Regions from separate parts of the Exiguobacterium sp. QJM3NY_9 genome, predicted to be linked through region 2. Evidence: riboswitches for the same ligand, from Rfam matches in the RefSeq annotation. Region 2 holds a riboswitch; each other region holds the start of a gene.
What was found. Region 2 has a riboswitch for S-adenosylmethionine ahead of AC0VYQ_RS02390 (2,3-diketo-5-methylthiopentyl-1-phosphate enolase). Riboswitches for the same ligand answer to the same signal wherever they lie in the genome.
Positions count from the first base shown of each region.

Region 1: another riboswitch for S-adenosylmethionine. It lies ahead of AC0VYQ_RS12015 (methionine ABC transporter ATP-binding protein); the one in region 2 lies ahead of AC0VYQ_RS02390 (2,3-diketo-5-methylthiopentyl-1-phosphate enolase).
Region 3: another riboswitch for S-adenosylmethionine. It lies ahead of AC0VYQ_RS13020 (methionine ABC transporter ATP-binding protein); the one in region 2 lies ahead of AC0VYQ_RS02390 (2,3-diketo-5-methylthiopentyl-1-phosphate enolase).

Region 1 covers NZ_CM149679.1:2,342,921-2,346,192, reverse strand. The annotation lists gene AC0VYQ_RS12020 (bifunctional cystathionine gamma-lyase/homocysteine desulfhydrase) at 1-1,047, shown strand, start outside; SAM riboswitch class I at 1,107-1,213, shown strand; gene AC0VYQ_RS12015 (methionine ABC transporter ATP-binding protein) at 1,292-2,314, shown strand; gene AC0VYQ_RS12010 (methionine ABC transporter permease) at 2,311-2,976, shown strand; gene AC0VYQ_RS12005 (MetQ/NlpA family ABC transporter substrate-binding protein) at 3,009-3,272, shown strand, end outside.
Region 2 covers NZ_CM149679.1:469,657-472,928, reverse strand. The annotation lists gene mtnK (S-methyl-5-thioribose kinase) at 1-789, opposite strand, end outside; SAM riboswitch class I at 866-968, opposite strand; SAM riboswitch class I at 1,173-1,274, shown strand; gene AC0VYQ_RS02390 (2,3-diketo-5-methylthiopentyl-1-phosphate enolase) at 1,319-2,545, shown strand; gene AC0VYQ_RS02385 (2-hydroxy-3-keto-5-methylthiopentenyl-1-phosphate phosphatase) at 2,542-3,201, shown strand; gene AC0VYQ_RS02380 (methylthioribulose 1-phosphate dehydratase) at 3,198-3,272, shown strand, end outside.
Region 3 covers NZ_CM149679.1:2,549,298-2,552,569, forward strand. The annotation lists gene AC0VYQ_RS13015 (aminotransferase class I/II-fold pyridoxal phosphate-dependent enzyme) at 1-938, shown strand, start outside; SAM riboswitch class I at 1,001-1,107, shown strand; gene AC0VYQ_RS13020 (methionine ABC transporter ATP-binding protein) at 1,191-2,204, shown strand; gene AC0VYQ_RS13025 (methionine ABC transporter permease) at 2,194-2,859, shown strand; gene AC0VYQ_RS13030 (MetQ/NlpA family ABC transporter substrate-binding protein) at 2,893-3,272, shown strand, end outside.

The DNA of each region.
Region 1 (3,272 bases), 1.2 Mb from region 2:
GACGGGTATGAGTACTCGCGCACAGCAAACCCGACGCGGACGAGCATCGAACGATTGATTGCTGATCTTGAAGGAGGCGTCCGTGGATTCGCGTTCGGATCAGGAATGGCGGCGATTCATGCTGTCTTCAATCTGCTTCAGTCTGGCGACCACATCGTCATGACGGACGACGTCTACGGCGGAACGTTCCGCTTGATGCAACGTGTCCTACCGAAGTTCAACATCGAAGTGACATTCGTCGATACGACGGATCTCAGCGCGACGGAAGCGGCGATTCAGGACAACACGAAGATGCTCTACGTCGAGACACCGACGAACCCGTTATTAAAAGTGACGGACATCGAAGCGATTGCAGCCATCACGCGTCGTCACGACTTGAAGCTCGTCGTCGACAACACGTTCGCGACACCGTACTTGCAACAACCAATCGCGCTTGGGGCAGATATCGTGCTGCATAGTGCAACGAAATACATTGGCGGCCATTCGGACGTCGTCGCAGGGCTTGTCGTCGTCAACGATGATACGCTCGGCGAAGAACTCCACTTCATCCAAAACTCGACGGGTGGAATTCTCGGACCGCAAGACAGCTTCTTGCTTGTCCGTGGATTACGGACGCTCGGTATCCGGATGGAAGCGATTGAAGAGACAGCACATGAACTTGTCAGCTTCCTGCAAGCGCAAGACGTCGTCTCGAACATCTTCTACCCGGGACTTGCATCGCATCCCGGTCATGCGATCCAGCAAAAACAAGCGACTGGTTTCGGCGGGATGATCAGCTTTGATGTCGGTTCAGCTGCAAATGCAGAGAAACTTGTGGAAGCATCACACTTCTTCACGCTTGCTGAAAGCTTAGGGGCGGTCGAAAGTTTGATTTCCGTTCCGGCACGGATGACACATGCATCGATTCCAGCAGAACGTCGGGCGGAACTCGGCATCACGGATGGTCTCGTCCGGATCTCGGTCGGACTTGAAGATGCAGAGGATTTGAAAGAAGATTTAACGCATGCTTTCAGTCTGCTCGAAAAAGTTTCTGAAAAAACTGTTTGACAAGCAAAATAACCCCTGCTAATATTCAAAATATATTAAAAACAACTAAATACCGATAACTCTTATCAAGAGTGGTGGAGGGACTGGCCCGATGAAACCCGGCAACCGCGGAATTTATTTCCGAAGTGGTGCTAATTCCAGCAGACGAACGTCTGCAAGATGAGAGCAAATGGTTTTGTGTACTGAAAGTGCGCGCGTTTGCTCTAAAACGTGCGCACTTTTTTTATGTTTAGGAGGGACAGTAGTGATTCGTTTACAGGATGTAGGAAAGATTTATCGCTCGAAGCGCGGCGAAGTCGAAGCTGTCGCAAACGTCGATCTCACGATTGAGCGCGGCGAAATTTTCGGAATAATTGGTTATTCCGGTGCAGGGAAGTCAACCTTGATTCGCCTGCTGAACATGTTAGAAGCACCGACAAGCGGTTCGATTCAAATTGACGGTGTCGAGATGACGACGTTACGACCGAAAGAATTACGCGGCGTCCGGAAAAATGTCTCGATGGTCTTTCAGCACTTTAACTTGCTCTGGTCACGGACAGTCGAAGAAAATATCATGTTCCCGCTCGAACTCGGCGGATATCCGAGAGCACGCCGGAAAGAACGCGTCGCCGAACTGATTCAACTCGTCGGACTCGACGGCCGCGAAGGTGCCTATCCGTCGCAACTCTCCGGTGGACAAAAACAACGGGTCGGGATTGCCCGCGCACTGGCATCAAACCCGGACGTCCTATTATGTGACGAGGCGACAAGCGCCCTTGATCCGAAAACGACGGACTCGATCTTAGAGTTACTCGTCGATATCAATAAAAAACTGAAACTGACGATCGTCTTGATCACACACGAGATGCACGTCATTCAAAAAATCTGTAATCGGGTCGCCGTCATGGAGGCCGGGAAAATCGTCGAGCAGGGACCTGTTTCAGAAGTCTTCCGGCATCCGAAACAAGCGATGACAAAAGAGTTCGTCAAACAGCTGACATCGTCTACAGAAAACGAGTTGACGTTCGCGAAACTCCGTGAACGCTATCCGACAGGGAAAATCGTCCAGCTGACATTCGTCGGTTCGACAGCAGAAAGTCCGATCCTCGCAGAAGTCATGAAAGATTCGACCTTATTATTTAATATCATTGGCGGGAACGTCGGACAGACGCAAGACGGTGCACTCGGAACGTTGTTCGTCCAACTGATTGGTGCGGCACATGAAACACAAGCGGTCATCGCGAAGCTTCAAGCGAGTGACGTGGAAGTGGAGGTGGATCACCGATGAGTACATTTTTTAACGACCTTGATTGGGAAATGGTCTGGACGGCGACTGGCAGTACCGTCTATATGACAGTTGTTGCCGGAATCGCGACATTTGTTCTCGGACTGGTCATCGGTCTGTTGTTATACGCGACGAATGAAGACTTGTTGTTTAAGAACCGGGCAGTGTATTCCGTGCTCAGCTTTTTAGTCAATGTCTTCCGCTCAATTCCGTTTATCATTTTGTTGATTTTATTAATTCCGATTACACTCATCATCGTCGGGTCGTTCTTAGGGCCGACAGCAGCACTTCCGGCACTGATTCTTGGGGCGGCACCGTTTTACGGGCGGATGGTCGAACTCGCACTCCGTGAAGTCGACAAAGGTGTCATCGAAGCAGCGGAATCGATGGGGGCAACGAAGTTCCAAATCATTTATAAAGTGTTGATTCCGGAAGCACTACCAGCAATCGTCTCCGGTATCACCGTCACGCTCGTCGCGCTCGTCGGTTACACGGCAATGGCCGGAGTAGTCGGAGGAGGAGGACTCGGGGACATGGCATATATCGAAGGTTTCCAGCGTTCTCAAAACGATGTCATCGCCATCGCGACATTGTTGATTCTCGTCATCGTCTTCATCATTCAAATTATTGGTGACCTGCTCGTAAAAGCAATCGATAAACGATAATACTATTTTAGTTAACTTGGGAGGAATTATTCATGAAACTTTGGAAAAAATTCGTCGGTACAGCAGCAGTATCCGTCTTAGCAGTCAGTCTTGCAGCATGCGGGGAAGAGTCGTCAGGAGACGACGCGAAGACACTTGTCATCGGTGCTTCAAACGTTCCCCATGCTGAAATCCTAGAGCACGTTCAAAAAGAGTATGAAGCAAAAGGCTACAAACTCGAAATCAAAAAGTTCCAAGATTATGTGTTGCCGAACAAGGCACTCGCTGAAAAAGAAATCGATGCAAACTATTTCCAA
Region 2 (3,272 bases):
AAAGCAGAGGTGGGCAATGAACTGACCGACATCAAACCCGAACGGTCCGTAAAAAGCGAACTCCGGATCGATGATTTTCGTTTCGCCCGCCGAAGCAAAAATGCTTCCTGTATGTAAATCCCCGTGTAATAAGGCTTCCCCTTTCGTGATGAACAACGTTTCGAGCTTCGCCACTTCCCGCTTCAGTTTTTCGTCCTGCCAGAGCTGCTGTACGTCTGTTTCCAAGCCGCTCTCGATGTTGTTTGTTTCCGCGTCGTAAAACGGATCCGTAAAGATTAACTTTTCCGTGATGTCGCATAAATCCGGGTTGTAATAGTCACGTGCGACCTGCTTTTTTCCGACTGGACCGAGCGCAAAATCTGACGTGAAAAATAACGTCCGCGCCAAGTAAGAACCGACATGTTCTGCAAGGAGCGGATACGTTTCGCCGGCGAGCAATCCCGTCCGAACGATTTGCAGGTGCGACAAGTCCTCCATCACTGTGTACGCTTCTTCATGACTGGCATGAAAGACCCGTGGAACGAATGGCGTCGCGTATTTTGCGAATTCCTTCAGTGCCAACTGTTCGATCCAGGCCCGCTCGAGTGACAAGGGCCAGCTTTCCCCGACGACTTTTGCATAAGGTAATGCCTGCTTCAAGATCAAACGTTCTTTCCCTGCCTGAATCCGAAAGACTAAGTTCAAGTTCCCGTCGCCGATTTCTTCTGCCGTCGCTTCTTCCTGTCCGATGAGTCCGAGTTCCCGGACACGTTTAATGGCGTCCTGTTCTGTAAATGCTTGATATGCCATCTTGCTTCCCCCTTCATTTCTACACAAAAAAACGCCGCTTTTCGTCATAGAAAAGAGGCGCGGGGTATCATCCGTCCTCTTATCTCTCAGACGAATGTCTGTTGGATGTAGCACCGTGCCGGATGGTCGGTTGCTGCGGCGTCTTCGGGCCAATTCCCTCTGCCAACTCACGATAAGAGTCATATGTGGTTGTTGTGTTCGATGTTGATTCGAATATTACGCCCGTCTTAAATCATCTGTCAATTCCAAATTTTAGTGAAAAACCATTTAAAAGACCGCCATCTATAGAAGCTGATTTCAAAAAAAATAAATTTTCAAAAAATTATTTGACATCACGTCCATCTCATGTAAAAATTGCAATTAGATTTCACAATTTCATCCAATTCTTATCAAGAGCAGACGGAGGGACGAGCCCTATGATGTCGCAGCAACCGACCAGTTGGCACGGTGCTAATTCTTGCAGCTAACACGCTGACAGATAAGAGTCCACGCGCAATTTTTCATGGTCTCTTGTCATTGACGAGGGACCATTTTTGTATTTTTTAACAAGGGAGAGACGACGATCATGGCGTATATTACCGTAACTTACCAACTCGGCGTGACCAATCAGTTACCAAAACGGGCAGAGCAAATCGCCCTCGGTCTGACGGTCGGCTCATGGACCGATTTGAATCACTTGGAACAACAACAGCTTGAATCCTTTAAAGGACAAGTCGTCCATACGGAAGAACACGACGGAAAAGGGTATGTCACGATCCGTTATCCGGAACACAACGTCTCACGGGACTTTTCGGCGATTTTGACGACCGTCTTCGGCAAGCTGTCACTCGACGGTCAAATCAAACTGACGGATCTTCAGCTTCCCGCTTCGTTCACACCGGATTTCCCCGGTGCTAAATTCGGCATCGAGGGCGTCCGCCAGTTGATCCAAGTCCATGACCGCCCCCTGTTGATGAGCATCTTCAAAGGCGTCATCGGACGGGACATCGTTTTTTTACGGGAACAACTGGAAGCCCAGCTCGCCGGCGGGATTGATCTCGTCAAGGATGACGAAATCTTATACGACAATCCGCTGACACCGGCACTCGACCGGGCGCGGATTGGACGGGAAGTCCTCGATGCACACTATGAACGGACCGGTAAACGGGCCCTTTATGCGATTACGTTGAGTGGTCCGGTCTTCCGCTTGAAAGAGCAGGCGAAACGACTGGTCGAAGCCGGAGCGACAGCCCTCCTGCTCAACACGTTTACATACGGGCTTGATGTCTTGCGGGAACTGGCAGCCGATCCGGAAATCCCGGTCCCGATCTTTAATCATCCGGCGTTGAGCGGTGCCTTGATCGCCAGTCCCGAGTACGGGATTGCCGCCCCGGTCCTGCTCGGAACGTTGCCGCGGATTGCCGGTGCCGACTTGACACTGTTCCCGTCGCCGTACGGGAATGTCGCCCTCGCCAAAGACTTGGCCCGCGGGATTGCCGTCGAAGCGACCCGAATCGGTGAGACCAAAACAATTCTCCCGGTCCCGTCCGCCGGAATCCACCCGGGTCTCGTCGCCCAGCTTGTTCGTGATTTCGGCGTCGATTCTGTCATCAATGCCGGGGGCGGTGTCCACGGTCATCCGCAAGGTGCTGCGGCCGGAGTCACCGCTTTCCGCCAGGCACTGGGCGCAGCACTGGCCGGCGAATCACTGACAAGTGCCGCCCGCCAGCACGAGGAATTACGTGTCGCCCTCGATGCTTGGGGGATCACGAAATGACAATCCGGATTTTATGTGACTTTGACGGAACGGTAACGGAGCACGATAATATCATCGCCTTGATGCAGGAGTTCGCTCCGCCGGAAAAATTTGAACCGTTAAAACAAGGTGTGCTCGACCGGTCGCTCTCGATTCAGTCCGGCGTCGGACAGATGTTTCAGCTGCTTCCGTCCAGTCAAAAACAGGACTACATTGATTTCTTGATGAAACGGGCAGTCATTCGTCCCGGCTTCGACACCTTGCTCGCCTTTGCCAAATCAAACGAGATTGATTTTTCCATCGTCAGCGGCGGGATCGACTTTTTTGTCCAGCCGATTCTTGCGGATGTACTGACGGACGAAGCGATTTATTGCAACGGCAGTGACTTCAGCCAGGAGACGGTTCGAATCGAATGGCCGCATTCCTGCGACGCGGCCTGTACAAATCAATGCGGCTGTTGCAAAACCTCGATCGCCCGGAAGCTGAAGCAGAATGGTGACACGATCATCGCGATCGGCGACTCCGTAACAGATTTTGAACTGGCTAAGCAGGCGGATCACGTTTATGCACGGGATTATCTGATCACGCTATGTGAACAGCACGGCATCCCGTATACACCGTTTGAAAACTTTCATGACATATTGAATCATCTGCAGACAAAGGTGGTGTACACATGACCTTCTTAAAACGATATGAAGAATTACGTGCCGTCAAACAGGAACTTGCAGCACGCGACTGGTTCCCCGGT
Region 3 (3,272 bases), 970 kb from region 2:
ATGAATCAGAATTTGGCGTGTCGGTTGATCCGGCGACAGAAGTCGCGATTTTACTCGGAAGCAAGGCCGGCATCGTCGCCCTTCCGCAGACGATCGTCAATCCCGGTGAAGGGGTCATCGTCCCGGATCCAGGTTACCCGGATTACTTATCGGGCGCAGCACTTGCCGGTGCGTATCCAATCACGCTTCCGCTTCTCGCCGAGAATAGCTTTTTGCCTGACTATGATCTCCTCGATTCGCTTGACGTCGAACGAGCCCGGATGTTGTTCCTCAACTATCCGAGTAATCCGACCGGTGCGACAGCGACGGCAGCGGCTTTTGAACAAACGGTCGCGTTCGCTGATGCACATGACATTTGCGTCGTCCATGACTTAGCGTACGGCGGGATCAGTTTCGATGGTCCGACGCGGAGTTTCCTCCAGACGGAAGGCGCTAAGCATGTCGGGATTGAGTTGTTTTCACTCTCTAAACGGTTCAACATGTCCGGCTTCCGGATTGCCTTTGCAATCGGTAATCCGTCCGTCATCGCGAGCATCGAAACATACCAGGAACACCTTTACGTCAGTGCCTTCACACCAATCCAGCATGCAGCGACGGTCGCACTTTCAAGCGACCAGACATGTGTCCGTGAACTGAGCGCCTTGTATGAGACGCGACGCGATGCGTTGTTCGGTGCATTAAACGAAATCGGCTGGGCAGGACCGGTGCCCGGCGGTTCGTTCTTCGTCTGGCTCCCTGTTCCGTCCGGCTTCACGTCACAAAGCTTCACCGATCACCTGCTCGACGAAGCGCACGTCGCCGTGACACCGGGTCATTTCTTTGGTACATACGGTGAAGGTTACGTCCGGATCAGTCTGATTGCCGATGTTGACCGACTCGTCGAGGCTGTCAAACGAATCGGGACCCTTCAGCTCTTCCAAACCGCCGTTGCCGAATAATTCTGAAAAAACGTTTGACAGATGGGAATCATTTCCGTTAAAGTAAATCCCAACAGCATAGCTACTTATCGAGAGCGACCGAGGGATTAGGCCCAACGACGTCCGGCAACCACCAGTAATGGAACGGTGCCACATCCTACAGAACTTCTTTTGTTCTGAGAGATAAGTTACGAATTTCTACACTTCGTCGCTTTTTTCTGGTTGCTCTCTAACTGGAAAAAAGCGATTTTTTTGTATCGGGAGGGAAACATTATGATTGAGTTCGCACACATCACAAAACAATTTGCCCGTGACCGCACACCGATTTTTGCATTAAACGATGTCAACTTAACGATTGAACAAGGGGAAATTTTCGGCATCATCGGTGAATCCGGCGCCGGAAAAAGTACACTCTTACGGTTGATTAACGGACTCGAGACACCGACGAGCGGTACGGTCATAGTAGACGGAGCCAATCTATCACGTGTCTCCAAAACGTCTCTCCGCAAACTCCGTCTCCGGGTCGGTATGATCTTTCAACACTTTCAACTGATTCAGTCCCGCACCGTTGCCGACAATATCGCGTTCGCCTTAAAGGCTGCCGGTGTCAAACGGCGTGAGTTCCCGAAACGGATTCAAGAATTAACGGCACTCGTCGGACTCGAAGGATTCGAGACGAACTATCCGAGCCAACTCAGTGGTGGACAAAAACAACGCGTCGGCATCGCACGAGCGCTCGCCAACAATCCAAACATCTTACTCTGTGACGAAGCGACATCAGCGCTCGATCCGGTGACGACGCTCCAGATTCTCGATTTACTTAAAGATTTGAACGCCCGGCTCGGTTTGACGATCATCCTCATCACCCACGAAATCGATGTCGTCAAACAAATTTGTCACCGCGTTGCCGTCATGGCGCACGGTGAAGTCGTCGAAGTCGCTTCGACTTACGCTATATTTAGTCAAGCCGAGCATCCGGTCACAAAACATTACGTCGATACGGCACTTCAAATCGAGTTACCGGAACGGATTTTACGGGCGGCCCCCGGCAAAATCATTCGACTTCAGTTCACGGGTGAAAAAACAGGTGAGAGTACATTATCTGAAGCCATCAAACAATTCGATATCGCAGTCAGCATCCTGCATGGGAAGGTCGACTACATCCAGGACGTTGCGTTTGGCGTCTTAATCGTCAGTTTGACGGGACCGACGCTACACGTGAATCGTGCCTTAACCTGGCTCGAGGGACAGTTACATGCAATCGAGGTGATTCAAGATGTCGCTTGACCGGTTTACGACAATGCTCCCTGACTTAACGAAAGCGCTCGGAGAGACGGCCTTCATGGTCGGTATTTCACTCACATTCGCCATCATCATCGGGATTCCGCTCGGGATCTTATTATTCATTACCGACCGCGGTCTCTTTTTCCAAAACATCATCATTCGCAGCACATTAGATTTTGCCATCAATATCGTCCGCTCGTTACCATTCATCATCTTACTCGTTGCCTTGATTCCATTGACGCAACTCATCACGAAGACGACGATTGGTCCTGCCGCCGCCTCGGTCAGTTTGAGCGTCGCCGCGATTCCGTTTCTCGCCCGACTCGTCGAAACCTCACTCCGTGAGATTCCACCCGGCTTGATTGAAGCAGCAGAAGCGTGCGGGGCGAAACCGCTCCGTATCATCATCAGCGTCCTCTTGCCGGAAGCCTTGCCCGGAATCATTCAAGGCTTAACGTTGACATTGATCAGCCTGATCGGATTCTCAGCGATGGCCGGGATCGTCGGTGGTGGCGGAATTGGTGACCTCGCGATCCGGTTCGGTTATTACCGCTACGATAACGTCGTCATGATCATGACGATCGTCGTGCTCGTCGTCATCATTCAAGTCATTCAAGCACTCGGCAACCGGTTCGCCCGCGTCGCCGATAAACGATAACTAACAAATAGAGAACGCAAGGGAGAGAGTACGATGAAAAAACGCTATGTCTTTTTAGCAACAGGATTATTAGGAGCAAGCATCTTAGCCGGATGCGGTGACAGCAGTGCAAATGAAGAAACGAAGTCCATCAAAATCGGGGCGACGAGTGGTCCGTATAGCGATATGGTCAAAGAAGCGATTCAACCGGGACTCGAAAAGAAAGGCTACAACGTCGAAATCGTCGAATTCAGTGATTACATTCAACCGAACCTTGCCCTCGGGAGCGGTGATATCGATGCCAACCTGTTCCAGCACTCGATTTATTTAAAAACCTTTGCGAAAGAAAAAAATCTCGATCTCACAGGGCTGATCACTGTCCCAACCGCACCGATGGGATTATACAGCAAGTCCTATAAAACGTTGGACGATGT